DNA from 3 places in the Micromonospora sp. RV43 genome. Region 3 is predicted to be linked to each of the others. Evidence: riboswitches for the same ligand, from Rfam matches in the RefSeq annotation. Region 3 holds a riboswitch; each other region holds the start of a gene.
The links. Region 3 has a riboswitch for cobalamin ahead of ABD52_RS20235 (CbtB-domain containing protein). Riboswitches for the same ligand answer to the same signal wherever they lie in the genome.
Positions count from the first base shown of each region.

Region 1: it holds a riboswitch for cobalamin, as region 3 does, so the genes downstream of both, ABD52_RS27115 (peptidase) here and ABD52_RS20235 (CbtB-domain containing protein) in region 3, are expected to answer to the same signal.
Region 2: it holds a riboswitch for cobalamin, as region 3 does, so the genes downstream of both, ABD52_RS05850 (ribonucleoside-diphosphate reductase subunit alpha) here and ABD52_RS20235 (CbtB-domain containing protein) in region 3, are expected to answer to the same signal.

Region 1 is NZ_LEKG01000139.1:2,313-9,978, forward strand. Features, by position in the region: gene ABD52_RS27110 (hypothetical protein) at 1-477, opposite strand, end outside; gene ABD52_RS27115 (peptidase) at 513-1,556, opposite strand; cobalamin riboswitch at 1,655-1,791, opposite strand; gene ABD52_RS27120 (alkaline phosphatase PhoX) at 1,921-3,081, opposite strand; gene ABD52_RS27125 (beta-1,3-glucanase family protein) at 3,260-4,852, opposite strand; gene ABD52_RS27130 (hypothetical protein) at 5,024-5,464, shown strand; gene ABD52_RS27135 (tetratricopeptide repeat protein) at 5,530-7,233, opposite strand; gene ABD52_RS27140 (polysaccharide pyruvyl transferase family protein) at 7,535-7,666, opposite strand, start outside.
Region 2 is NZ_LEKG01000014.1:54,684-62,349, reverse strand. Features, by position in the region: gene ABD52_RS05860 (LysE family translocator) at 1-416, shown strand, start outside; gene ABD52_RS05855 (PrsW family glutamic-type intramembrane protease) at 504-1,349, opposite strand; cobalamin riboswitch at 1,470-1,686, shown strand; gene ABD52_RS05850 (ribonucleoside-diphosphate reductase subunit alpha) at 1,864-4,197, shown strand; gene ABD52_RS05845 (ribonucleotide-diphosphate reductase subunit beta) at 4,188-5,216, shown strand; gene ABD52_RS05840 (MFS transporter) at 5,238-6,473, opposite strand; gene ABD52_RS05835 (condensation domain-containing protein) at 6,512-7,666, opposite strand, start outside.
Region 3 is NZ_LEKG01000083.1:3,380-11,045, reverse strand. Features, by position in the region: gene ABD52_RS20255 (magnesium chelatase subunit D family protein) at 1-862, shown strand, start outside; gene cobO (cob(I)yrinic acid a,c-diamide adenosyltransferase) at 862-1,476, shown strand; gene ABD52_RS20245 (cobyrinate a,c-diamide synthase) at 1,470-2,831, shown strand; gene cobA (uroporphyrinogen-III C-methyltransferase) at 2,845-3,867, shown strand; adenosylcobalamin (AdoCbl) riboswitch at 3,867-4,007, shown strand; gene ABD52_RS20235 (CbtB-domain containing protein) at 4,006-4,215, shown strand; gene ABD52_RS20230 (CbtA family protein) at 4,327-5,109, shown strand; gene ABD52_RS20225 (cobalt-precorrin-6A reductase) at 5,132-5,872, opposite strand; partial or broken gene ABD52_RS40920 (cobyric acid synthase CobQ) at 6,001-6,186, opposite strand; gene ABD52_RS40915 (hypothetical protein) at 6,144-6,551, opposite strand; gene ABD52_RS20210 (ABC transporter ATP-binding protein) at 6,785-7,543, opposite strand; gene ABD52_RS20205 (iron ABC transporter permease) at 7,543-7,666, opposite strand, start outside.

The DNA of each region.
Region 1 (7,666 bases), on a different contig from region 3:
GGCGATGCTCGGCGGGGCGCCGGCGCCGAAGGACCAGCCCTCGACACTGCCCGGCGCGGGGTTGTAGCCGGTCGCCCCCGACGTGCTGTAGGACCAGGAGCCGCCGCTGGACGCATGCCAGTACGACCAGTACGCCGTGGCCGGCGGGGTGTTGACGCACGGCTCCGTCGCGGCGGTGGGCTTGCCGTTGATCCGGCAGACGAAGGCCAGGCCCCAGCGGGCGGTGCCGGTCACTGTGAAGCCGGCGGCCTGGAGCGCGGCCAGGCCGGTGGCCGGATCGCCCGGCGCACAGGCGACCTGGACGCCGCCGCCGAGCGCGGCGAAGTCGACGACCACAGTGACTCCCGAGGTGCCCGCGCAGGCGGCGGCGTGCGCCGCCCGGGGCGCGGGTTCGACTGCGGTCAGCGCGACGCCGGCGACGACGGCGGCCAGCAGGCCGGCCAGCCAGGTGCGGACTGTGGAACGATGACGGAACACGGATCCTCCTGTGATCGGGCGAGCGGCGAAGGGGTTCACGGGCAGGCGAGCGCCGGTGCGCCGGGGTCGGCGCCGGCGGCGGACAGACGGGCGTACCCGATCCCGGTGAGACCGAGGACGGCCTGGGCGGTCGCCCGGGGTGCGGTGGCCGGGTCGAAGCCGCCGCCGTCGAAGTCGACAGCGCCCCTGTCGGCCGGCGCCCCGGCGCAGCCGACCTGGAGTCCGGCGAGGAATGCCCGGGCCCGCGCCCAGGCCGGCAGCCGGTGGCCGTCGCGCAGGGCCTGCGCGGCGAGGCCGGTGCTGTTGGCGTTCGGCGTGCCGCCCGCGTTGGCGAAGCCGCCGTCGGCACGCTGAACGGACACCAGCCAGCGCAGCCCGGCGGCGGCGTCGGCCGGACGGTCCGCGGCGCGCAGCGCCTGTGCCGCGAGCGCGGTGGCGTCCACGTCGGACGTGCAGACCGGTTGCGCGGGCAGCAGCGGGTAGCCGCCGTCCGGGCACCGGGTGCCGGCCAGCCAGGCGGCCGCCGCCGGTGGCGCTCCGCCCGCCGTACGGTCCAGCGCCAGCAGCGCGAAGGATTGGCTGAACGCGTTGCTGTAGTCGCCGTACGCGGACCGGTCGCTGAACCTGCCGGCCGGCGTCTGGAGCGAGCGCAGCCGGGCGATCAGGTCCACCCCGCCGACGCCGGCCGGGTCGCCGCCGCGCACCTGCACGGCGAGGGCGAGCTTGGCGGTCGCACCCGCGTACGCCTCGGAGACGCCGTCGCCGAGGTAGCCGTCGCGGATGTCCGGCCGGGTGACCCAGGCCAGCGCGTCGCCGCCGTGGTCGTCGGCGACGCCGGTGGCGGCGAAGGCGAACACGGCGTCGAGGGTCAGCCCCTGGTCGGGGTACGCGACACCGTCGAAGACCGCCTCGAAGCGTTCGCCGTCGACGAGTTGCCGGGCGAGCCAGCCGCCGGCGGCCTCCGGACGGGTGAGGGCGGCGCGCTCGGGGGCGGCGACGGCGGGTGTGGTGAGGGTGAGAGCAGCGAGTACGCCGCAGAGGAGCGCGAGCAGGCGGTGCCGGCTTCGGCGGACGACCATCGGAAGCGCCTTTCCGGCCCGGCGGTCGTCGAAAGCCCGGACGACCGCGGCAACGCCGCGTCGACCGGGACTCCGACCCGTGGGCCACGACGGGTGGGGAGCGGATGCACGCGTACGACGGGTATTCGGGCTCGCCGCCGCAGATCTCTCTGGGCGGCCTACCGTTGCGGGCCAGCGCCGGATTTCGACCGGTCTTCCCCCGCACGTACACGCGGTGGTTCAGTTGTCGCGACAGTCTGCTGTGGCCGGAGCGCCGATGTCAATGCGCCAGGATCCGGACACGTGCCGTGACGGCCGGCAGGACGCCCGGTGAAGACCGGGCGTCCTCGACCGCGTGGTCACTGTCAGCGGGGCCGGGAGCCGGTCATCGGCGGAACGGCCCGGTGACGCAGTAGGTGATGCCGCCGGAGGACGAGCCGGTCGTGCCGCGTTGCGACGAGAAGTACAGCCGGTCCCCCGCCGGGGTGAACGCCGGCCCGGTGATCTCCGAACCGCTCTGTCCGGTGATCCGCAGGAAGACCGAGATCTTGTCGTCGGGCGTGATCATGCAGATCTCCATGTTCCCGCCGTCCTCCGCGACGTACAGGTCACCGGCAGTGGACCCGGTGATGTTGTCGACCCCGGTCAGCGGAGGGGTGCCCGGACTGACCAGGTTGTCGTCGTAGGCGAGCTCGTACGTGCCGGCGGCCAGGTTGACCTGCCACACGCGGTTGTCGCCCTTCGTGGTGAACCAGACGGTGTCATCCGCGTAGTGACAGCCCTCGCCGCCGTTGAACGTCTTCGCGCCGGACACCTGCTGCCGGGTCGGGGTGGGCGAGCCGTCCGGGTCGGGCACCGTGGCCCAGGTGAACGTGCCGGAGGTCGCCGTACCGGCGCGGAAGACCTGGAGGGTTCCGGCGGAGAGGTCGCCCCAGGTGGTCGGCACGAACCGGTAGAACTTGCCGTCGGTCTCGTCCTCGGTCAGGTAGACGACCCGGCGGACCGGGTCGGCCGCGGCCGCCTCGTGCTTGAACCGGCCCAGCGCGGGACGCGCCACGGCGGTCCCGCCGAGGGGGTACGTCTCGAAGACCCGCCCCAGGGACACCTCCTCGCAGGAGAGCCAGGTGTTCCACGGCGTCTTCCCCCCGGCGCAGTTGTTGTTGGTGCCGGAGAGGATCCGCGACGCCCCGACCACGGCGCCGCTGGAGTTGAAGACGAGGCGTGAGGCACCGCCGCCCGCACCGGCTGACACCTCGGAGTTCGACACGTAGATCCAGCCGGTGCCGTTCGGGAACACGGCGCCACCGTCCGGAGCGTCGTGCCAGGTGTACGACGTCCCCGGCACCGTCCGACGGGATCGTGCGACGATCGAGCTGGTGAAGCCGGCCGGCAACTGGATGCCGTTGGCGTCGGCGGGCTGGAGCCCACCGTAGGGGCCCGCCGCGTTCTGCGCCGGGGCTCCGTACGCCGCCGACCACGCGGTGAACGGCAGCGCGACAGCGCCCGCACCGACGACAGTGGCCCGCAGCATTGCTCGACGATCCATGGAACCTCCTCGGTAGGTTCCCCAGATCTGACCGGGCGGAGCTTACGCACATCGATCTGTTGGATGAACGTCGATGGACGCCTCGGTGCGCGGCGTCGTGTCACCGGCCGTCTCGTCCGTCGCCTGCCGGTGACGGGAGCGACTCGCGGTCGGCCCCCGCCACCGTTCGCATGGCTGGTCAGCCCTTGCGCCACTTCTGGTTGGCCGTGCCCCCGCAGTCCCAGAGCTGGAGCCTCGCGCCGTCGTTGCCGTTCCAGTCCTTGATGTCGACGCACTTGCCGGCCTGGAGGTTGACCAGGTCTCCGGCCGCGTTCAGGGTGAACTGCTGGGCGCCGGTGCCGTTGCAGGTGTAGAGCTGCACCGCCGCCCCGTTCGCGGTGGACCCGGCGTCGACGTCCATGCACTTGTTGTTCTGGCTCTTGAGCGCCGTGCCGCTGAACGTCCACTTCTGCGCGTTGGTGTTGTTGCAGTTCCACATCTGCAACGGCGCGCGGTCGACGAAGTTGGAGCTCGGCACGTCGATGCACTTGTTGTTCCAGTTGCTGACCACTGGCACCCCGGTGGTCGGGGTGCTGCCGCCACCGCCGGTGAACGGGCTGAGGATCAGTCCGGCCGAACGGGGATCGCCGTCGTGCACCAGCGACTCGAATCCACCGACGTCGTCGAAGGCGAACGCGTACGCCCGGCCGTCGGTCATGTTGGCGTGGATCAGGCGTGCGTACTGGTTGGTGGGGTTGCTGCGGTAGAAGTCGGCGGCGTTCGTGCTGGGCTGGGTGTCGACGGTGCCGAGCGTGCCTCGGTTGAGGGCGGCGCAGAGCGTACGCGAGATCGGGCCGACCACCTGGTCGTTCGGCGCGGGCAGGTCGCCGTCACAGCCCCAGACGCTGGCCGAGGAGGGCCGGTTGAAGGAGGCGACCACCTGGCCGCTGCCGTTGGTGAAGGTCATGGTGTTGCCCGAGGTGCGGCCGTAGTACCGGATGGCCGGCTGGTCGGCGAAGGGCGCCACGGTCAGGGTCTTCGTGGTGTACGCGTTCCACGCGGACGCGATGTACGAGTCCAGGTACGTGGTGCTCAGCAGGCCGGCCCCGGCCGCCTTGCCCGGAGCCAGGACGCGTAGCACGGTCCCGTCGGAGCGGGTGTGGACGGTGCCGGCCCAGCCCGGCTGCGCCCGGATCCCGTCGATGACCGCGTTGCGTCCGTTGGCCACCACGTCGCCGGTGCGCTTGGTGACGCCGTTGGCGCCGGTCACGGTGACCGCGTGCGGGATCGCGAACATGTCGACCTGGGAGCTGTTGAGCCACAGCCCGGAGTCGTTGTAGGTGAACTCGCTCCAGTCGAAGAGGATGTCGCGGTTCGCGTCACCGGCCGCCCAGGGCGCGGGCTGCACCAGTCCGTCCGGGGTGAGGAAGAACTTGAGCTTCTGCCCGAGGGAGAAGTAGGCCCGGCCGGAGAAGCCGCGGGGGAACTGGATCGTGGTGCTGCCGCCGTTGCCGGGGCCCGGTATGGAGACGTCCGGCGCGGGTGACGGCGGGAGCTGCCCGCCGGTCCACGGCACGAAGGTGCCGCCGGAGGTGACGTAGCCGAGTCGGCCGGAGGACAGCTGGACGCCGATGACGTAGAGGTGGACCGGGTCGCTGCGGCCGGTGGTGTTGGTGACGGTGACCGGCAGCAACGCCGGTCCGACCGCCTGGGCGGGCGTGGCGACGACGGCGCCGGTGAGCCCGGCGAGCAGGGCGGACGCGGCGGCGAGCAGCCTTCTTCGGAGACGCATGGGGACACCTCGCGGGAGACGGGGGGACGGGAGAGCGCTCTCTCAGCAGGGTCCAATTGTTAATATTGTTTGTCAATAGGTGGTTGCCTATGGATCAGGGCCACGGCGAAGGTCACCGGTTGATTAAGATCCACTACGGAACAGTCGACTGTGGATTGGGTAGGTAGGTACATGAAACGCATGCTTTCGGCGCTGACGGCGCTGGTGACCGTCGCGGCGGGCCTGACTGTCGGCGCCCCCGCCGCCCAGGCGGCCGGCTCCTGCTCGGGGACCATCACCTACAGCCAGGTGCAGTCGTCCGGGCTCGGTGAACTGGTGATCTACTACAACAGCAGCAACGGGGGCACCAACAGCGCCTGCTTCTACCACCGCGGCGCGGCGTACGGGAGGTCGGCGCCGACCTTCGTGCAGATCTACCGCTGCGCGGAGCGGTCGGGCGAGGGCGCGCACTGCACCCGGTCGGGCGGCGCGGACACCAATTCCGGTGACTTCAGCTATTACGCCGGCCCGGTCGCCGTCACCGGTACGGCGAACTACTGCGTCGAGGCGGTCGGCTACATCGGATGGGCCGGTGAGCGCCACCAGATCTACAGCCGCCGCCAGGGCTGCTGAAACCGCTCCCCTTCCCCGGACCGGGGCCGGCGCACGATGAGCGCCGGCTCCCCGGCCGGGCCGGGTCAGACGGCCAGCGCGCGGCGGCACCTGGTGAGTTCCGCGCGCAGATCCCGGCGCAGGGCGCGGTCCAGGCCGGGCTGGGCGAGCGCCTGGGCGAAGTCGCGGGCCGCCTCGTCCCACCGGCCCAGCCGGGCCAGGGCCGTACCCCGGTTGTAGCGCGGCACGGGGGCCTCCGACAGCGCCACCGCCCGGTCCAGGTCGGCGAGCGCGGCGGCCACGTCGCCGCGCTCGAACCGGGTGGCGGCCCGGTTCGTCCACGCCTCCACCAGTTCGGGGTCCCCGTTCAGGGCCCGGGTGAGCAGTTCGTCGGCCTCGGCGGGCCGGCCGCGCTCGGCGAGGACCAGGCCCAGGGTGCACAGCAGCGCGGGCTCCTGCGGAGCGCCGGCCAGCCCGGCCCGCGCACCCGCCTCGGCGGCATCCAGCGCGCCGCGCTCCACGTGCAGGTTGACCAGGGCGATCCGGGCGTCGAGGTGCCCCGGTTCGATGGCGAGCACCCGCTCCAGGTCGGCGCGAGCCCGCTCGGGGCGGCCCCGCTCCTGCTGGAGCACGGCCCGGTTGTAGTACGCCTCGGGCAGATGCGGTCCCAGCCGGATGGCGGCGTCGTAGTCCCTGATCGCGGCTCGGGTCCGGCCCGCCGCCCGGTGGAGGGCGGCGCGGTCCACGTAGTACTCGCAGTTGTCGGGGTCGTGGGCGATCACGGTGTCCAGATCGGCCAGCGCCCGCGCCGGGTCGCCCAGCGCGAGGTGAACCTGCGCCCGGTTGTGGCGCAGCCGGGCCAGGTCCTGCGGGCGTTCGCCGGGGCCGAGCGCGGCCGTCAGCCGGGTCAGCCCGTCGTCGACGAGCCGCAGCGCGCGGTCGGGCCGGCCTGCCCGGCTGTCCAGCAGCGCCAGGCCCTGCTCGTAGAAGACCGTCGACAGCAGCCGCCGGCGTGGGTCGGCCAGTTCGGCGGCGAGGCGCAGCGCCACCTCCAGCCAGTGCCGGGCCAGCGCCGGGTCCTGGTCGGCCGGCGGCAGGTGCCGGGCGTGCAGCATGGCGGTGGCGTACGCCGCCGACATAGTGATCTTCGGGTCGTCGGTGACGGCCCGCGCCTCGTCGTAGAGGTCGAGCGCCTCGGCGGCCCGGTTCAGAGCCGCCAGGGCGGTGGCCAGGCCGGTGGTGAACGCCCACCAGTGCCGCAGGTCGCCGTCGGGGGTGACCGCCGCCCGCCCGCGCCGGGCGACCCGGGCCGCGTGGTGGTAGTAGCCGCGGGCCAGGCTGTCGCCCAGGGCCCGTCGCAGCGCCTGCGGGGTGCGCTCGTCGGGCGCCGGATCGGGGGCACCGTCGTCGCGCAGGTCGAGGCGCACCGGGGCCGGCCCGAGCCGGCGGGCCAGCGCGTCCAGCAGTTCGGCTGTCGTCTCGTCGGCGCCGGCGACGTGATCGAACCGGACGGTCACGGGCCGCCGGAGCGTGCCGGCCCAGGCCGCCACCAGCTCCGCCGCGCCATAGGCCAGGCAGGCGGTACGGCGGGCGGGGTGGAAGCGGATCGGCTCCTCCTCGGCGGCCGGCCGGGCCGCCGGGTCGAGCTGGGGGGCGATCGCGTGCAGTTCGACCGCGTGCCGGGCCGCCAGGCGGGGCCGGTCGGCGGCGACCCGGCCGAGGAAGGCCGAGACCCCGGCGTACGGCCCGTGGTCGCGGTGGCAGTCGTAGCGCTCCGCCCCGTCCGTCACCGCAGGGCCCACCGCCGCAGGGGCGGGCGCCCGGGAGCGCCCGCCGGGCCGGCAGTTACCAGCACCACTCGATCCACAGGCGGCGTGCGCCGGACACCAGGCGGAGTGCAGTCGTGCGACGGATGGTCATCGTCCTCATAGGAACCTCCGATGTGATGCACCTCAGGGCTGGCCCAGAGCGTAATGCCAGTCGATGGAAATAAGAAGGGTTCTCGCGATTCGCGGCGGGCTGATCGCACCGCCACGCCGAACGCCGCCGTCGCGGCGCCGGCCATTCCGCTGCCGAGCAGGCGTACGACGGTCAGCGCGACAGCATCCGGCGGACCCGGCGGCCCACCGCTTGCTTGACCTGGTCGCGCAGTGGCTGCGCGCGGCGTGCCGTGAGCTTCTGCTGCAGCGTCCGGTTCTCGTCCCGCAGCCATTGGATGCGCGT
Region 2 (7,666 bases), on a different contig from region 3:
CGTCCCCGGTGCTGTTCACCGCGATCCGGTGGGCCGGTGCGGCGTACCTCATCGTGCTGGGCCTGCGGGCGCTGCGCGGCACCGGCCGGCCCGGCGCACCGGCGGACCGGCCGGACGGCGGCGCCGGGCGGGCGTTCCGGCGCGGGCTGCTGACGAATCTGCTCAACCCGAAGATGATCCTGTTCAGTGTGGCCTTCCTGCCGCAGTTCGTCCGGCCCGAGGCGGGCCCGGTGGCGGCGCAGCTGGTGCTGCTCGGCGTGCTGTTCGTCGCGGTGCAGCTCGCCGTGGACCTGGCGCTCGGGGTGGGCGCCGGGCGGTTCGCCAGGCGGTGGGGCGACAGCCGCTGGTCACGGCGCGTCGACCGGCTCTGCGCTGTCGCCTTCGTCGCGCTCGGCGTCCGGCTGGCCGCCGGCTGAGACGCACCGGGGCGAGTGGCGGGGCGCGGTGGGGCGTCGGCAATGCCCGGGCCGGTTGATCGACTCCATCACGCCGAGGTGGCGGCATCAGAAGTGCTCCGACCCCGCCACCTCGGCGAACTGGCGATGACCATGAGGCCGGTCCCGGTTCGACTCCGCCGGCGTCCCGGACGCGGGCGGCCGCTCGCGGTCCAGGTGCAGGCGCAGCAGCACCCAGCCCAGCGACACGGCGCCGATGAACACGTACGCGGGCTGGGTGCCGAACGTGTCCCAGCAGGTGTGCAGCGTGACGGCGGCGGCGAAGGTGAGCAGGAACGCCGCCAGCTTCCGGCCGCCGGGCGCGGCGGCGAACGTGAACAGCGCGGCGGCGGTCAGCCCGGTCCAGGCCAGGTGCGCGGCGGGCGCGGTGAGACCGCGTACCAGCAGCGTCCGCTCGACCGCGCCGAGGTTGCCCTCCGACCCGACGAACGCGGCGAACGCGTAGCCCATGGTCTCCAGCGCGGCGAACCCGGCGCCGGAGGCCACGCCGATCACCAGGCCCTGCGCCGGGGACGGGTGCCGCCGCCACAGCAGCAGGATGCCGGCCGGCACGATCAGTTTGGCGGTCTCCTCGGCCAGGCCGACGAGCGCCATCGGCAGGACGCCGAGGCGGTGCAGGGTGCCGTACTCCAGCCAGCCGGCGGCGACCACGCCGACCACGCCGCCGAGGAGCGCGGCGACGCCGACGACGGAGCCGGGGACCGGGCGGCGGGCCGGCCGTCCCTGGGCGAAGGCCAGGAACGTGGCGGGTGCGACGCACGCGCCGAGCACGATCAGCGCCGGGACGAACGTGACGGTCCCGGTGCCGGCGAGTGTCTCCAGCACCAGCAGGTGAAGCCCGACGCCGACGAGCAGGACCGCCACCCACGCCCAGCGGCGTCCGGTATTCCCCATACCGCCGAGTATCGCGCCCGCCGGGTCGCGCCGGAATCGGGGGTAGGCACTGTGGACAGTGAGATCATTCCGACACGCCGACACGACATCTGGTGTTGCACGCAAGCCCTCACCGCCATATATGGTGGTGCCGCAGCTGGTTCGGCCGAGCCCTTCGGGGCGGGGCCGAGGCAAGAGGGAACCCGGTGGGAATCCGGGACTGCCCCGCAGCGGTGAGTGGGAACGACAGCCGTCAACAGCACTGGGCCACCGGCCTGGGAAGCGACGGCCGGTAGGCGACCGGCGACCCCGGTCGGGCCCGCGAGTCCGAAGACCTGCCAGCGCGCCGTACGCCTCCGCGTACGGCGGCCGGAGGTCGCGCGGGACGACCGACGCCAGCAGCCGGGCCGGCCGTGCGCCGCGCCCGTTGGCGTCTCCCGCCGTCTCCAGACGGTGACAGCGAGGAGAGGTCATGACTGTCGTGCAGGAGAGTCCCCCGTCCGGAACCGGCGGGTCCGAGACCCGCCGGCCGGCGATGCGGGTACGCAAGCGGGACGGCGACACCGAGCCGGTGGACGTCGGCAAGATCGTCCGGGCGGTCGAGCGCTGGGTCGCCGACCTGGACGAGGTGGACCCGCTGCGGGTGGCCACGAAGACGATAAGCGGGCTCTACGACGGGGCGACCACCGCCGAGCTGGACCGGTTGTCGATCCAGACCGCGGCGGAGCTGATCGGCGAGGAGCCGCAGTACTCGAAGCTGGCGGCGCGGTTGCTCGCCGCGTACGTGGACAAGGAGGTCCGCGGACAGGGCGTGGCGAGCTTCAGCCAGTCGATCGCCTACGCGCACGGGCTGGGACTGATCGGCGACGAGACGGCCGCGTTCGTGGCCCGGCACGCCCGCAAGCTCGACGACGCCGTGGACCCGGACGGCGACCTGCGGTTCGAGTACTTCGGACTGCGTACGGTGGCCGACCGCTACCTGCTGCGGCACCCGCAGTCGCGGCTGGTGGTGGAGACGCCGCAGTACTGGCTGCTGCGGGTGGCCTGCGGGCTGTCCCGCACCCCGGGCGAGGCGGTCGGCTTCTACCGGCTGATGTCCAGCCTGGCGTACCTGCCCAGCTCCCCCACGCTGTTCAACTCCGGCACCCGGCACACCCAGATGTCGTCGTGCTTCCTGGTCGACTCGCCGCGCGACGAGCTGGACTCGATCTACGAGCGGTACCACCAGGTGGCGAAGCTGTCGAAGTTCTCCGGCGGCATCGGCATCTCCTGGTCGCGGGTGCGTGGCCGGGGCGCGCTGATCCGGGGCACCAACGGCCGGTCCAACGGCATCGTGCCGTTCCTCAAGACGCTCGACGCCGGGGTGGCCGCGGTCAACCAGGGCGGCCGGCGCAAGGGCGCGGCCTGCGTCTACCTGGAGCCGTGGCACCCGGACGTGGAGGAGTTCCTGGAGCTGCGGGACAACACCGGCGAGGAGTCGCGGCGTACGCACAACCTCAACCTGGCCAACTGGATCCCGGACGAGTTCATGCGCCGGGTCGAGGCCGACGGCGAGTGGTCGCTGGTCGACCCGTCGGACGCCCCGGAACTGCCCGACCTGTACGGCGAGGCGTTCGACGCCGCGTACCGGGCGGCGGAGAAGAACGCGGTCCGCACGGTCCGGGCCCGGGACCTGTACGGGCGGATGATGCGCACGCTCGCGCAGACCGGCAACGGCTGGATGACGTTCAAGGACGCCGCGAACCGGCTGTCCAACCAGACCGGCGAGCCGGGCAACGTGATCCACCTGTCCAACCTGTGCACCGAGATCCTGGAGGTCAACGACGACGCCGAGACGGCTGTGTGCAACCTCGGCTCGGTGAACCTCGGCGCCCACGTCACCGCCGACGGCGTGGACTGGGAGCGGCTGCGCGCCACGGTCCGCACCGCCGTGGTGTTCCTCGACCGGGTGATCGACATCAACTACTACCCGGCCGAGCAGGCGGCGGCGTCGAACCCGCGCTGGCGGCCGGTCGGGCTCGGGCTGATGGGGTTGCAGGACGCGTTCTTCACGCTGCGCCTGCCGTTCGACTCGGCGCAGGCCAAGGAGCTGTCCACTCGCGTGCAGGAGGAGATCCTGCTGACCGCGCTGGAGACCTCCGCCGGGCTGGCCGAGCGGTTCGGGCCGCATCCGGCGTACCCGCAGACCCGGGCCGCGAAGGGTGACCTGCACCCGGACCTGTGGGGCGCGGAGCCGGCGCAGGCCGGACGGTGGGCGGCGCTGCGCGAGCGGATCGCCGCCCACGGGCTGCGCAACTCGCTGCTGGTGGCGATCGCGCCGACCGCCACCATCGCCTCCATCGCCGGCTGCTACGAGTGCGTGGAGCCGCAGGTGTCCAACCTGTTCAAGCGCGAGACCATGTCCGGGGAGTTCCTCCAGGTCAACACGTACCTGGTGCGGGAGCTGAAGGCGCGCGGGCTGTGGACGCCGCAGGTCCGCGACCGGATCAAGCGGGCCGAGGGTTCGGTGCAGGAAATCACCGAGTTGCCCACGCCGGTGCGGGAGCTGTTCCGCACCGCCTGGGAGCTGCCGCAGCGGGCGCTGATCGACCTGGCCGCCGCGCGGGCGCCCTTCATCGACCAGTCCCAGTCGCTGAACCTGTTCCTGAGCGCGCCGACCATCGGCAAGCTGTCCTCGATGTACCTGTACGCCTGGAAGGCCGGGCTGAAGACCACCTACTACCTGCGTTCCCGTCCCGCCACCCGCATCCAGCAGGCCACCGTCGCGCCGGTGCTCGCCCCGGTCTCCGGCGTGGTCTCCGCCGTGAGCGACGACGAGGCGCTGGCCTGTTCCCTGGAGAACCCCGAGAGCTGCGAGGTATGCCAGTGACCACCACCGCACCGACCCGGCACATGCTGCTCGACCCCGGCATGGACCTGACCCTGCGGCCGATGCGCTACCCGCGCTTCTTCGACCGGTTCAAGGACGCGATCAAGAACACCTGGACGGTCGAGGAGGTGGACCTGCACTCGGACCTCGCCGACCTGGCGAAGCTGTCCCCGGCCGAGCGGCACCTGGTGTCGCGGCTGGTGGCGTTCTTCGCCACCGGCGACACCATCGTCGCCAACAACCTGGTGCTCAACCTGTACCAGCACGTCAACTCCCCGGAGGGCCGGCTCTACCTGTCCCGGCAGCTGTTCGAGGAGGCGGTGCACGTCCAGTTCTACCTGAACCTGCTCGACACGTACGTGCCGGACGAGAAGGAACGGTTCGCCGCGTTCGACGCGGTGGAGAACATCCCGTCGATCGCCCGCAAGGCCGAGTTCTGCTTCCGGTGGATCGACTCGATCTTCGAGCTGCGCGAGCTACGGACCCGCGCGGACCGGCGGGCGTTCCTGCTCAACCTGATCTGCTTCGCCGCGTGCATCGAGGGCCTGTTCTTCTACGGCGCCTTCGCCTACGTCTACTTCCTGCGCTCCCGGGGCCTGCTCAACGGGCTGGCCTCCGGCACCAACTGGGTGTTCCGGGACGAGTCGATGCACATGGCGTTCGCCTTCGACGTGGTGGAGACCGTACGCGCCGAGGAGCCGGACCTGTTCGACGACGAGATGGAGCGGCAGGTGAAGGAGATGCTGGCCGAGGCGGTGGAGTGCGAGGTGAGCTTCGCCGAGGACCTGCTGGGGCAGGGCGTGCCCGGGATGTCACTGGCCGACATGCGCGAGTACCTCCAGCACGTGGCCGACCGGCGCCTCGCAGTGCTCGGCATCGCCCCCATGTACGGCAGCGGCAACCCGTTCGCGTTCATGGAGTTGCAGGACGTGCAGGAGCTGTCCAACTTCTTCGAGCGCCGGGTGTCGGCGTACCAGGTCGGGGTGACCGGCTCGGTCACCTTCGACGACGACTTCTGAGCGCCACCCCCGCCCCGGCCGTCACGGCCGGGGCGGGACCGGGCTCTCGCCGGGCAGCGCCGTCGCCCGGACCCGCCCGATCAGCGCCACCACGGCGATCGCCATCACGGCCACCACCACGAACGCGCTGCGCAGGTCCAGGGCGCCGGCGAGCAGGCCGATCACCGGCGCCGCGAGCAACGCGCCCGGCCACTGGCCCATCGCCACCACCGAGACGCCCTCACCCGAGGTGAGGCCCGGCTGTTCGCCGGCGAAGCCGAGCACCGTCGGGGTCACGCACGCCAGGCCGAAGCCGAGCAGTCCGAAGCCGGCCATCACCGCGGCCGGATGGGGGTACGCCACCGGCAGCGCCACGCCGACGGTGGCGACGAGCGCGGACAGCCGGACGAAGCGGATCCGCCCGAACCGGCCGGCCAGCCGGTCGCCGAACAGCCGGGCGACGGTGGCGGCCAGCGACAGGCAGGTGTACGTGGCCGCGGCGAGCACCGCGGCAGCGCCCGCGACCTCGGTTGCGTACAGCGCGCTCCACTGTGCGCCGGCCATCTCGATGAACGAGGCGAGGAACGCGATCACCGCGAGCAGCAGCAGCTGCGGGGTGAACCGGTCGCGCAGCCGCCGCCGGTCCTCGCCGTCCTTCGTCTCCTGCCGGGGCGTATCAGGCAGCCAGCGGTGCGTACCGACCAGCAGCGCTCCCAGCAGGACGCTGGTGACAGCCATCTGCGCCGACGGGGACATCCCGATCGCCGCGGCGCCGGTGCCGCAGAGGCCGCCGGCCAGCATGCCGATGCTGAAGCCGGCGTGGAAGGTGGACAGGATGGGCCGCCCGTAGCGCTTCTGCACCTCGACCGACTGGGCGTTCATCGGCGTGGCCAGCAGGTTCGCCGCGAAGCCCCAGACCGCCAGCCCGCCGACAAGCGCCACCACTGTGGTGGACGCGGCCAGCAGCGGCGCGTTGACCAGGATCAGCGCGGCCCCGGCCAGCGCCAGCCGGCGGGTGTTGATCCGGCTGATCAGCACCGCCACCACGACCAGGGAGACCAGCTCCCCGGCGTTCGTGGCGATGTTGGCCAGGCCCCAGCCGGTGTTGCCGACGCCTACCGCGTCCCGCACCTCCGGCACGCGGGCCGACCACCCGCCGATGGCCAGGCCCATGATGACGAAGAGCAGCGCCACCGACCAGCGGGCCCGTACGGCCGAGCGTGGCACCGGCGGCGCGGGCTGCTCCGTCGTGTGCTGGTTCGTCGAGGTGTCCGTCATGGTCGTCGTACCTCTCTCCGATCGGTCCGTCGGAACTCCTACCCGATCGCGTGGTCGAGGAAGCACGCACCGTCAGGAAGGTGTACCTCCGCCGGGGTGGTCCCGGAATCGGTGACGAGCGCCGAGACCACCGCGACGTAGTCGTCGACGAGCCCACGGACGAGGTCGTCGCCGAAGACACCCCGGTTGCGGATCACCACGCCGCCGGCCCGGTCGTCGTCCACCACGACGATCGGTGAGCCCCGCTTGACCCAGACGGGCAGGCATTCGGGCGGCACGTCGGCGGCGACCACCGGCGGCGGTGTGCCGGGCGCGGGCCGGGCGGTGATGTCGACCGGCTCGACCCGCAGCCCCGGGCAGTGCAGCACCGGCGACGCCGACGCGGCGGACTGGAACCAGGCGTCGAACAGGTGGTTGTCCGGCCAGGGGCGGATCGCCGCGAAGTCGTGGCGGACCGCCCGGGCCAGCCGGTGGAACGCGGTGGCGTGCGCGACGGCCTCGGCCAGCGAGGCGTGCGCGGCGTCTACCACCGCGCTCATCGGCGCGTCCGCCGCGACCGCCACGGGCAGGTAGACGTTGTTGGTGAACTGGCCGACGAGTTGCCGGGACAGCGGGCTCTCCCGGCCCAGCGTGGTGGTGCCCAGCACCACCCGGGGCCGGCCGGCCCGCCGCGACAGCAGCACCAGGTAGGCGGCGAGCAGCAGCACGTACGGGCTGGTGCGGGCCCGCCGGGCGGCCGGGCGCAGCCGCGCGGTGACCTCGGGCGGGAACGCGAAGCGGGTGGCCACCTCCGCGCTGAGCGCGACGTCCGGCGCCGGTGGCGACGCCGGGAACAACTGGTACGGCTCCACCGGCCGCAGCCGGTCCCGCCAGTACGCGGCCCGGGCGGCGGCGTCGACGCCGTTCCCGGCCTGCTCCGCCTCCTGGAGCGCGGCGAGCGCGGTGTGGTCCACGCCCAGCGGCGGCTGCGGATCGGCCGCGCCGAGCCGGGCCGCGTACGCGTGGCACAGGTCCTCCACCACGACGCGGCACGACCAGCCGTCGGAGACCATGTGGAAGAAGCAGAGCGCGAGCACGTGCTCGGTCTCGGAGAGCCGGACCAGGGCGGCCCGCCACAGCGGCGCCCGGCCGGGGTCGAACTCGTCGTTGCGGTGCGCGTACGCGATCCGCTCGACGCGGGCCTGCTGCTCGGC
Region 3 (7,666 bases):
GCCCGAACGGCAGGCCGCCACATCGATGGCATCCGCGGGCGAGCCCGCACGTGCCCGCTTGCTGGTCGTGAAAGGAACCGGCGACGGTCAGGCCGGCCGGCGGTCCCGGGCACGAACACCGCAGGGCCGTGTCGCCGGGCAGCGGCGGCGCACGTCCGGCGACGGCCGGCTGCACCTGCCGGGCACCATCACCGCGGCGGCGCCGCATCAGCATTCCCGGGGTGGCTTGACCGGCGGTCGCGGCCTCGCGCTCGTGCCCGGCGACCTGCGCCGGGCCGAGACCGTCGGGCGCGAGTCGAACCTCGTGCTGCTGTGCGTGGACGCGTCCGGTTCGATGGCGGCCCGCCGCCGCATGGAGCAGGTCAAGACCGCTGTGCTGTCGCTGCTGCTGGACGCCTACCGCCGCCGGGACAAGGTCGCACTGGTGACGTTCCGCCGGCACACCGCCGAGGTCGTCCTGCCACCGACCGGCTCGGTCGACGTCGCCTCCCGCCGCCTGGCCGACCTACCGGCCGGTGGCCGGACCCCGCTCGCGGAGGGCCTGGAACGCAGTGGCGAGGTGCTGCGCCGGGAGGCGCTGCGCGACCCGTCCCGCCGGCCCCTGCTCGTCGTGGTGACCGACGGCCGCGCCACCTCCGGCCCGGACCCGCTGGGTCGTGCCCACCGCGCCGCCGCCGCGCTCGCCACCAGCGGTGTCCAGGTCGTCGTCGTGGACTGCGAGACCGGACGATTCCGGCTCGGCCTCGCCGCCCGGCTTGCCACTCATCTGAGGGCCGAGCACGTGCCGCTCGGTGAAGTGACCGCCGACGGGCTCACCGGGGTCGTTCGCACGGCGACCGCTCCGCGGGCGGGGGTGGCCTGATGCCGCAGGGTAAGCCGCTCACCGTCGCGGACGACGGCAGCACCACCCGCCAGCGGCGCAACCGGCCGCTGCTGATGGTCCACACCGGAAACGGCAAGGGCAAGTCGACCGCCGCCTTCGGCATGGCGATGCGCGCCTGGAACCAGGGCTGGGACATCGGGGTGTTCCAGTTCGTGAAGTCGGCCAAGTGGCGCATCGGGGAACAGACCGTCCTGGAGAGGCTCGGGCTGCTGCACGAGCAGACCGGCGAAGGCGGGCCAGTCGAGTGGCACAAAATGGGCTCCGGATGGTCCTGGAGCCGTAAGAGCGGCACCGAGGCGGACCACGCCGCGGACGCCGCCGAGGGCTGGGCGGAGGTGAAGCGCCGTATCCAGGCGGAACGGCACCAGCTCTACATCCTGGACGAGTTCACCTATCCGATGCAGTGGGGCTGGGTCGACGTCGGCGACGTCGTGGAGACACTGGTCCACCGTCCCGGCCGTCAGCACGTGATCGTCACCGGGCGCCGGGCCGACCCCCGGCTGATCGAGGCAGCCGATCTGGTGACCGAGATGCAGCACGTCAAGCACCCGATGGACGTCGGCCAGAAGGGCCAACGAGGCATCGAATGGTGAGCCTTCCGCGGCTGATCGTCGCGGCGCCGGCCTCCGGCCACGGCAAGACCACGGTCGCGACCGGGCTCATGGCCGCGCTGGCCGCGCGCGGGCACACCGTGTCGGGGCACAAGGTGGGGCCCGACTACATCGACCCCGGCTACCACGCGCTGGCCACCGGACGCCCCGGCCGCAACCTCGACCCGCACCTGACCGACCCCTCACTCGTGATCCCGCTGCTGCTGCACGGCGCACGCGACGCGGACATCGCCATCGTCGAAGGGGTCATGGGCCTGTTCGACGGCCGCATCGGCGGCGACGGTTTCGCCTCCACCGCGCACCTCGCGGCCCTGACCGCCACCCCGATCCTGCTGGTCGTGGACGTCTCGCACACCTCGCGCAGCGTCGGGGCCGTCGTGCACGGAATGGACACGTTCGAGGCCGGCGTCACCGTCGCGGGTGTCGTGCTCAACAAAGCCGGGTCCGCCCGCCACGCCGCCGAGGCGGCCCGGGCGGTGGAATCCACCGGCGTACCGGTGCTCGGGATCCTGCACCGCGACCAGGGTGTCAGCGCCCCGTCGCGCCACCTCGGGCTCGTGCCGGCAGCCGAACGTGAGGAGGCCGCCGCCGCCCTGGACGTGCTGGCCGAGCAGATCGCCCGCCACGTGGACCTCGATGCGGTGCTGCAGGTGGCACGCACCGCACCCGATCTGGACGCCCAGCCATGGGACCCCGCCGCGCACGTCCGGCGGCCGGGCGCCGGATCACCGGTGGTTGCGGTCGCGGCCGGGCGTGCCTTCACCTTCCGGTACGCCGAGACGACCGAGCTGCTGCAGGCGGCGGGCTGCACCGTCGTCCCGTTCGACCCGGCCCGCGACCAGCGGCTTCCCGCCGGGACACGCGGGCTGTACCTCGGTGGGGGGTTCCCCGAGGTACACGCGTCCACGCTGAGCGCCAACACGACGCTGCGCCACGAACTGCGCCAGGCCGTCCTCGACGGCGTCCCCACCGTCGCCGAGTGCGCCGGCCTGCTGTATCTGTGCCGCTCCGTCGACGGCCATCCCATGGTCGGGGCGCTCGACGCCGAAGCAGTCATGACGCCGCGCCTCACCCTCGCGTACCACCGTGCCGCACTCGGCTCGGACCAGCTGCTCGGCGAGCGGGGAACCGCTGCCACCGGCCACGAATTCCACCGCACCACCGTCACACCCGGTCACGGCGAGCACCCCGCCTGGCGCATCGAGGGCCGCAATGCCGGATTCGCCTCCCCCAGCCTCAGCGCGTCCTATCTGCACGTGCATTGGGCTGGGCAACCGCATCTGGCCCAGTCGTTCACCGAGGCCGTACACCGGACGGCTGTCTCCTCAGCACGTTAGGAATCACCGTCACATGCAGCTGAACCTCACCGGCCGTAGCGTGCTCGTCCTCGACGGGAGCGCACCCGCCGCCGTCACGGTCAGTGCGCTGCTGCACAGGCGCGCCCTGGTCACCGTCGCCGCGCCGGCCGTGTGCGCCGCGCTGGAGGACCTCGCCCTCCGCGGGCGCCTGACCTGGGTCACCACCCCGGTCGACGAGAGCCGGTTCGACGTCGTGCTGCGTACCGTCGCACCCTCGGAGGCCGGGGCACCGGCAGCGGTCCGAACGGCCGGACACGTCACGCTGGTCGGCGCCGGCCCGGGCGATCCAGGGCTGGTCACCGTCGCCGGACGCGCGGCCGTCAAGCAGGCCGACGTGATCCTCACCGACCGGCTCGCCCCGTGGGAGGCCCTGAAGTGGGCGCGCCCGGACGCCGAGATCATCGACGTCACCAAGGTCCCGTACGGGCGGAGCACGAGCCAGGAACAGATCAACGCGCTGCTCGTCGAGCACGCCCGCGCCGGACGGCACGTTGTGCGGTTCAAGGGCGGCGACTCGTACGTCTTCGGCCGCGGCTTCGAGGAAGTCACCGCGTGCGCCGAAGCCGGCGTCCCCACCACCGTGATACCCGGCGTGACCTCCAGCATCGCGGCCCCGGAGCTGGCCGGCATCCCGGTCACCCACCGCGGACTCGTGCAAGGCTTCACCGTCATCTCCGGCCACGTACCGCCCGGCCATCCCGACTCGTCGATCGACTACGCCGCCCTCGCCCGCACCGGCACCACCCTCGTGGTGCTGATGGGCATGCGCAACCTCGCGGCCATCGCCGACGCGCTCGTCGCCGCCGGTCTCGACCGGAACACACCATGCGCCGTCGTCGCGGACGCCGCCTCGGCCGGCCAGCGGGTGCTGCGCAGTACCCTCGCCGACGTCGTCGCCGACACCGCCGAGGCCGGCATCGGCGCGCCCGCCGTAACGGTGATCGGCCACGTCGTCGCCCTCGGACCGGCCGCCGTGCAGGCAGTCGCGACAGCGTCGCGTTGCTCCGATACCTGATATGGTCGTGCCACCCTGCTGAAGGAAGCCGGTGTGAATCCGGCGCAGTCGCGCTACTGTGACGCCGCTCGCGGCGAAGCCAGACCCTCCAGCCAGGTCGACCACCCATCGACGGGACGCAGCATCCCAAGGAGTGTCATGCCTCAGGCGACCACGGCCATTCCGGCCGTTCTTCCCACCATCCCCGTTCGCGCGCTCGCCCCCTGGGCGCTGTTCTTCGCGCTGGTCACCGCCGTCGTCCTGTATTTCGTGGGCGCCGAGCAGGGAGCTTTCTCCGTCTTCGAGGGCACCTTCATCCACGAGCTGACGCACGACGCACGGCACGTGCTGGGCTTCCCCTGCCACTGACACCACGCCACGCGGCAGTTCGCCCGGCCCGGCCGGAGTTTTCGTCTTTCCTCGTCACCGGCGCTGCGGGCGTTTCGTGATGCCCGCGGCCGGCTCTCGAACGGACCCTTGATGACCCCTCGCACTTTTCTCGTTCACGGGCTGCTGGCCGGGCTCATCGCCGGTTTCGCGGCCTTCCTCGTCTCCTACGTCGTCGCCGAACCCCAGGTCGATGCAGCCATCGCCCTGGAGGAAGCCGGTGCCGCCGAGCACCCGCACGACAATGCCACCGCCGAGCAGTCTCACAGCCACGATGAGGAGGAGGCCGAGGTCTCGCGTGGCACCCAGTCCACCGGGGGCCTGGCACTGGGCACCATCCTGGTGGGCATCGTCCTCGGTGGAGCGACCGCGCTCGCTGCCGCCTTCGCCGCCGGGCGTCTGGGCTCCCTGTCCGCACGGGCCAGCACCGCGGTGGTCGCCGCCGTCGGTTTCGTCGCCACCGCCCTCGTGCCGTTCCTCAAGTACCCCGCCACACCACCGGCGGTCGGCTCCGGTGACACGATCAACGAGCGGACCGCGCTGTACTTCGGGTTCTGGGCACTGAGCCTGGCCGCCGCGATCGGCGCCGTGGTCCTGGCCCGGCGTCTGCTGCCCCAGCTGGGCGCATACTCGGCGGTGCTGGCCGGTGCCGGCGCCTATCTCGTGGTCGTCGTGGTCGCCGGGGCTCTGCTGCCGACGGTCAACGAGGTCGGCGGTTTCCCGGCCGACACACTCTGGTACTTCCGCATCTCGTCGATCACGACCCTGGCCGCGACTTGGGCGGTCCTGGGTGCAGTGCTGACCGGTCTGGTCGGACGCGACGCGGACCGTGCCGCCGAGCGGCTGCGCCGCCAGGAGCTGGCGGCCACGCTCTGAACCTTCCCGGCTGAACCTCGCGTCAGGGTGCGGGCAACGCCCGCACCCACGCCAGGGCGGCGTCCACGTCACGGACCAGCGGCACTCCGGCCGGCGGCCCGGCGCGGCGCACGATCACGACCGGCATCGCCCGCTCGGCGGCGACCTCCAGCTTCGCGACCGTGTGGTCACCGCCGGAGTCCTTGGTAACTAGAACGTCCGTGCCCGCCATCACCTCCCGCTCGTGCGCGAGGGTGTAGGGACCGCGGCTGCGCAGCAGCTTCCACGACACCGGCAGAACGATGTCGGGCTCGTCCACCACGCGAACCAGGCACGCGTGCCGGCGCAACGGTTCGACGAAGTGCGCCAGCGACTGCCGTCCGACGGTGAGGAACGGCCGGTCGCCCAGACCGGCCGCCACCCGGGCAGCTTCACTGTGGTCACCGGCCCAGTACCAGGCCGACGCCTCGGGGCGAGCGGCCCAGCCGGGCCGTTCCAAACGGAGCAGGGGAACCCCGGCGGCCGGGCACGCCGCCGCCGCGTTGGCGCTGATCTTCTCCGCGAACGGGTGCGTCGCGTCGACCACGGCACGCACCCGGGTCTCCGCCAGGTACGCGGCCAGTCCTGCGATCCCGCCGAAGCCACCGACGCGGACCTGCCCCACCGGCAGCCGGGGACGCGCGACCCGCCCCGCCAGTGAGGTCACGACCACGGCACCGTCGTCGACGAGCGAGGCCGCCAGCGCGCGGGCCTCGCCCGTCCCACCGAGCACGAGAATCCTCACGCGTAGGGTCCGATCACCGGCGCCGCGGGAGCGCCCCGCTCGGCTAGGTTCAGCAGCGCGTCGACCTCCAGGTGTTTCTCCGCCAGGTCGGCGAGCAGATCCAGCCGGGCCTGCCGGGCCGGCTCTGCGCCCGCCGCCAGCGCCTGCACCCACTGAGCATGGCCGATCTCCGCCCCACCCGCACACGCCATCGAATTGTTCGCCATGTTCCGTGCCTTGAACGGAGCGACCCGAACACCGCGCCGTGCGAACGCCCGGCACAACGCGGTCGTCACCCGGCTCTTGCCCGCGTCCGACGTCGTGCCCGCCACCATGAGCCGCCCGGTTCGGCGAGCCTGTCCTTCCACCGCCCCAGTATCGCCTGCTGTCCATCCGCCGGACCGCCGGGCTCGGCGTGGGCGAGGTCCAGCCCGGGCTGGTGTCCGACGCTGCCCACCACTTCGGCCATCAGCAACGTGACCTCATGGACGAGTTCGTCCATGCTCTGCCCTGTCTGTGACTGGACCAGGGCCAAGGGCGAGTTCGGCGAGCAGCATGAAACCCGGGTGCGCACGGTCTCGTCGCCGATGGCGCCCAGCAGTTCCTCGGCGCCGGCGAAGTCACCGCGGTGTCTGGCCGCAATGACTCCCGCCGCCTGCTGCGCCGCGAGGAACGCCGGCCCAGCGCCGGCCTCGGTCATCGCGCCAGGATAATCGGGTTGCCGGCGCGGGGCGCGTCGAACCGCCGGGTCACGTCCGACCAGTGAACCGGTGGCCGCGTCGAGCGCCGCGTGCAGCAAACGGTTTCGCGCCGTCGAGGAAACACCTGTGCACGAATACGCCCAGACGCGCGGCCATCTGCTCGGCGAGCTGGTGGATCGTGTCGTGGCCAGCGTGGTGGGTGACCGACCGGGCACCGGCAGCACGTGCCGGGTCATGACGGCGGCCGGAACTCAATGACGGTCCGCCCGTCGTGAACCCGCACGTCTGCGTCGACGCCGTACACGTCGGCGAGCAGCGCCGGGGTGAGCACCCGTGCGGGTGGTCCCGCGGCGACGACCCGGCCGTGGTGCAGCACGACGACGGTGTCGCAGAACATGACGGCCAGGTTGAGGTCGTGCAGCGCGGCGAGGGCGGTGACCTGCGATCGGCGGACCAGGTGCAGCAGCTGAAGCTGGTGGCCGATGTCGAGGTGGTTGGTGGGTTCGTCGAGCAGCAGCAGTTCCGGCTCCTGGGCCAGCGCGCGGGCGAGCTGGACGCGCTGGCGTTCCCCACCGGACAGGGTCTGCCACTTACGGTCGGCGAACCCGGCCAGGTCGACCCGGCCCAGTGCCTCGACCGCGGCGGCATGGTCGCAGCCGGTGTCGGACCAGCGGGTCCGGCGGTGCGGGATGCGGCCGAGCAGGACCACGTCGCGGACGGTCAGGTCGAGGTCGGTCTCGGCGTGCTGGGCCAGCAACGCGATGCGCCGGGCCAGGGCAAGGCGCCGCAGCCGAGTCACGTCGTCGCCTGCGAGTGTGATGTTGCCGGTATCCGGGCGCACCAGGGCGGCGACGGCCCGCAGCAGGGTGGTCTTGCCGGAGCCGTTCGGGCCGAGCAGCCCGACCAGGCTGCCCGCCGGGACGGTGCCGGTGACGTGGTCGAGGATGCGGGCGGCGGGCACCGCCCACGAGACGTCGGAGATCTGAAGCATCAGCCGCGTACCTCCCGGCGGCGCAGGATCAGGAAGAACGCCGGCACCCCGACCAGTGCCGTCAGCACCCCGACCGGCAGCTCACGCGGTTCGAAGACGGTGCGGGCGGCGGTGTCGACCCAG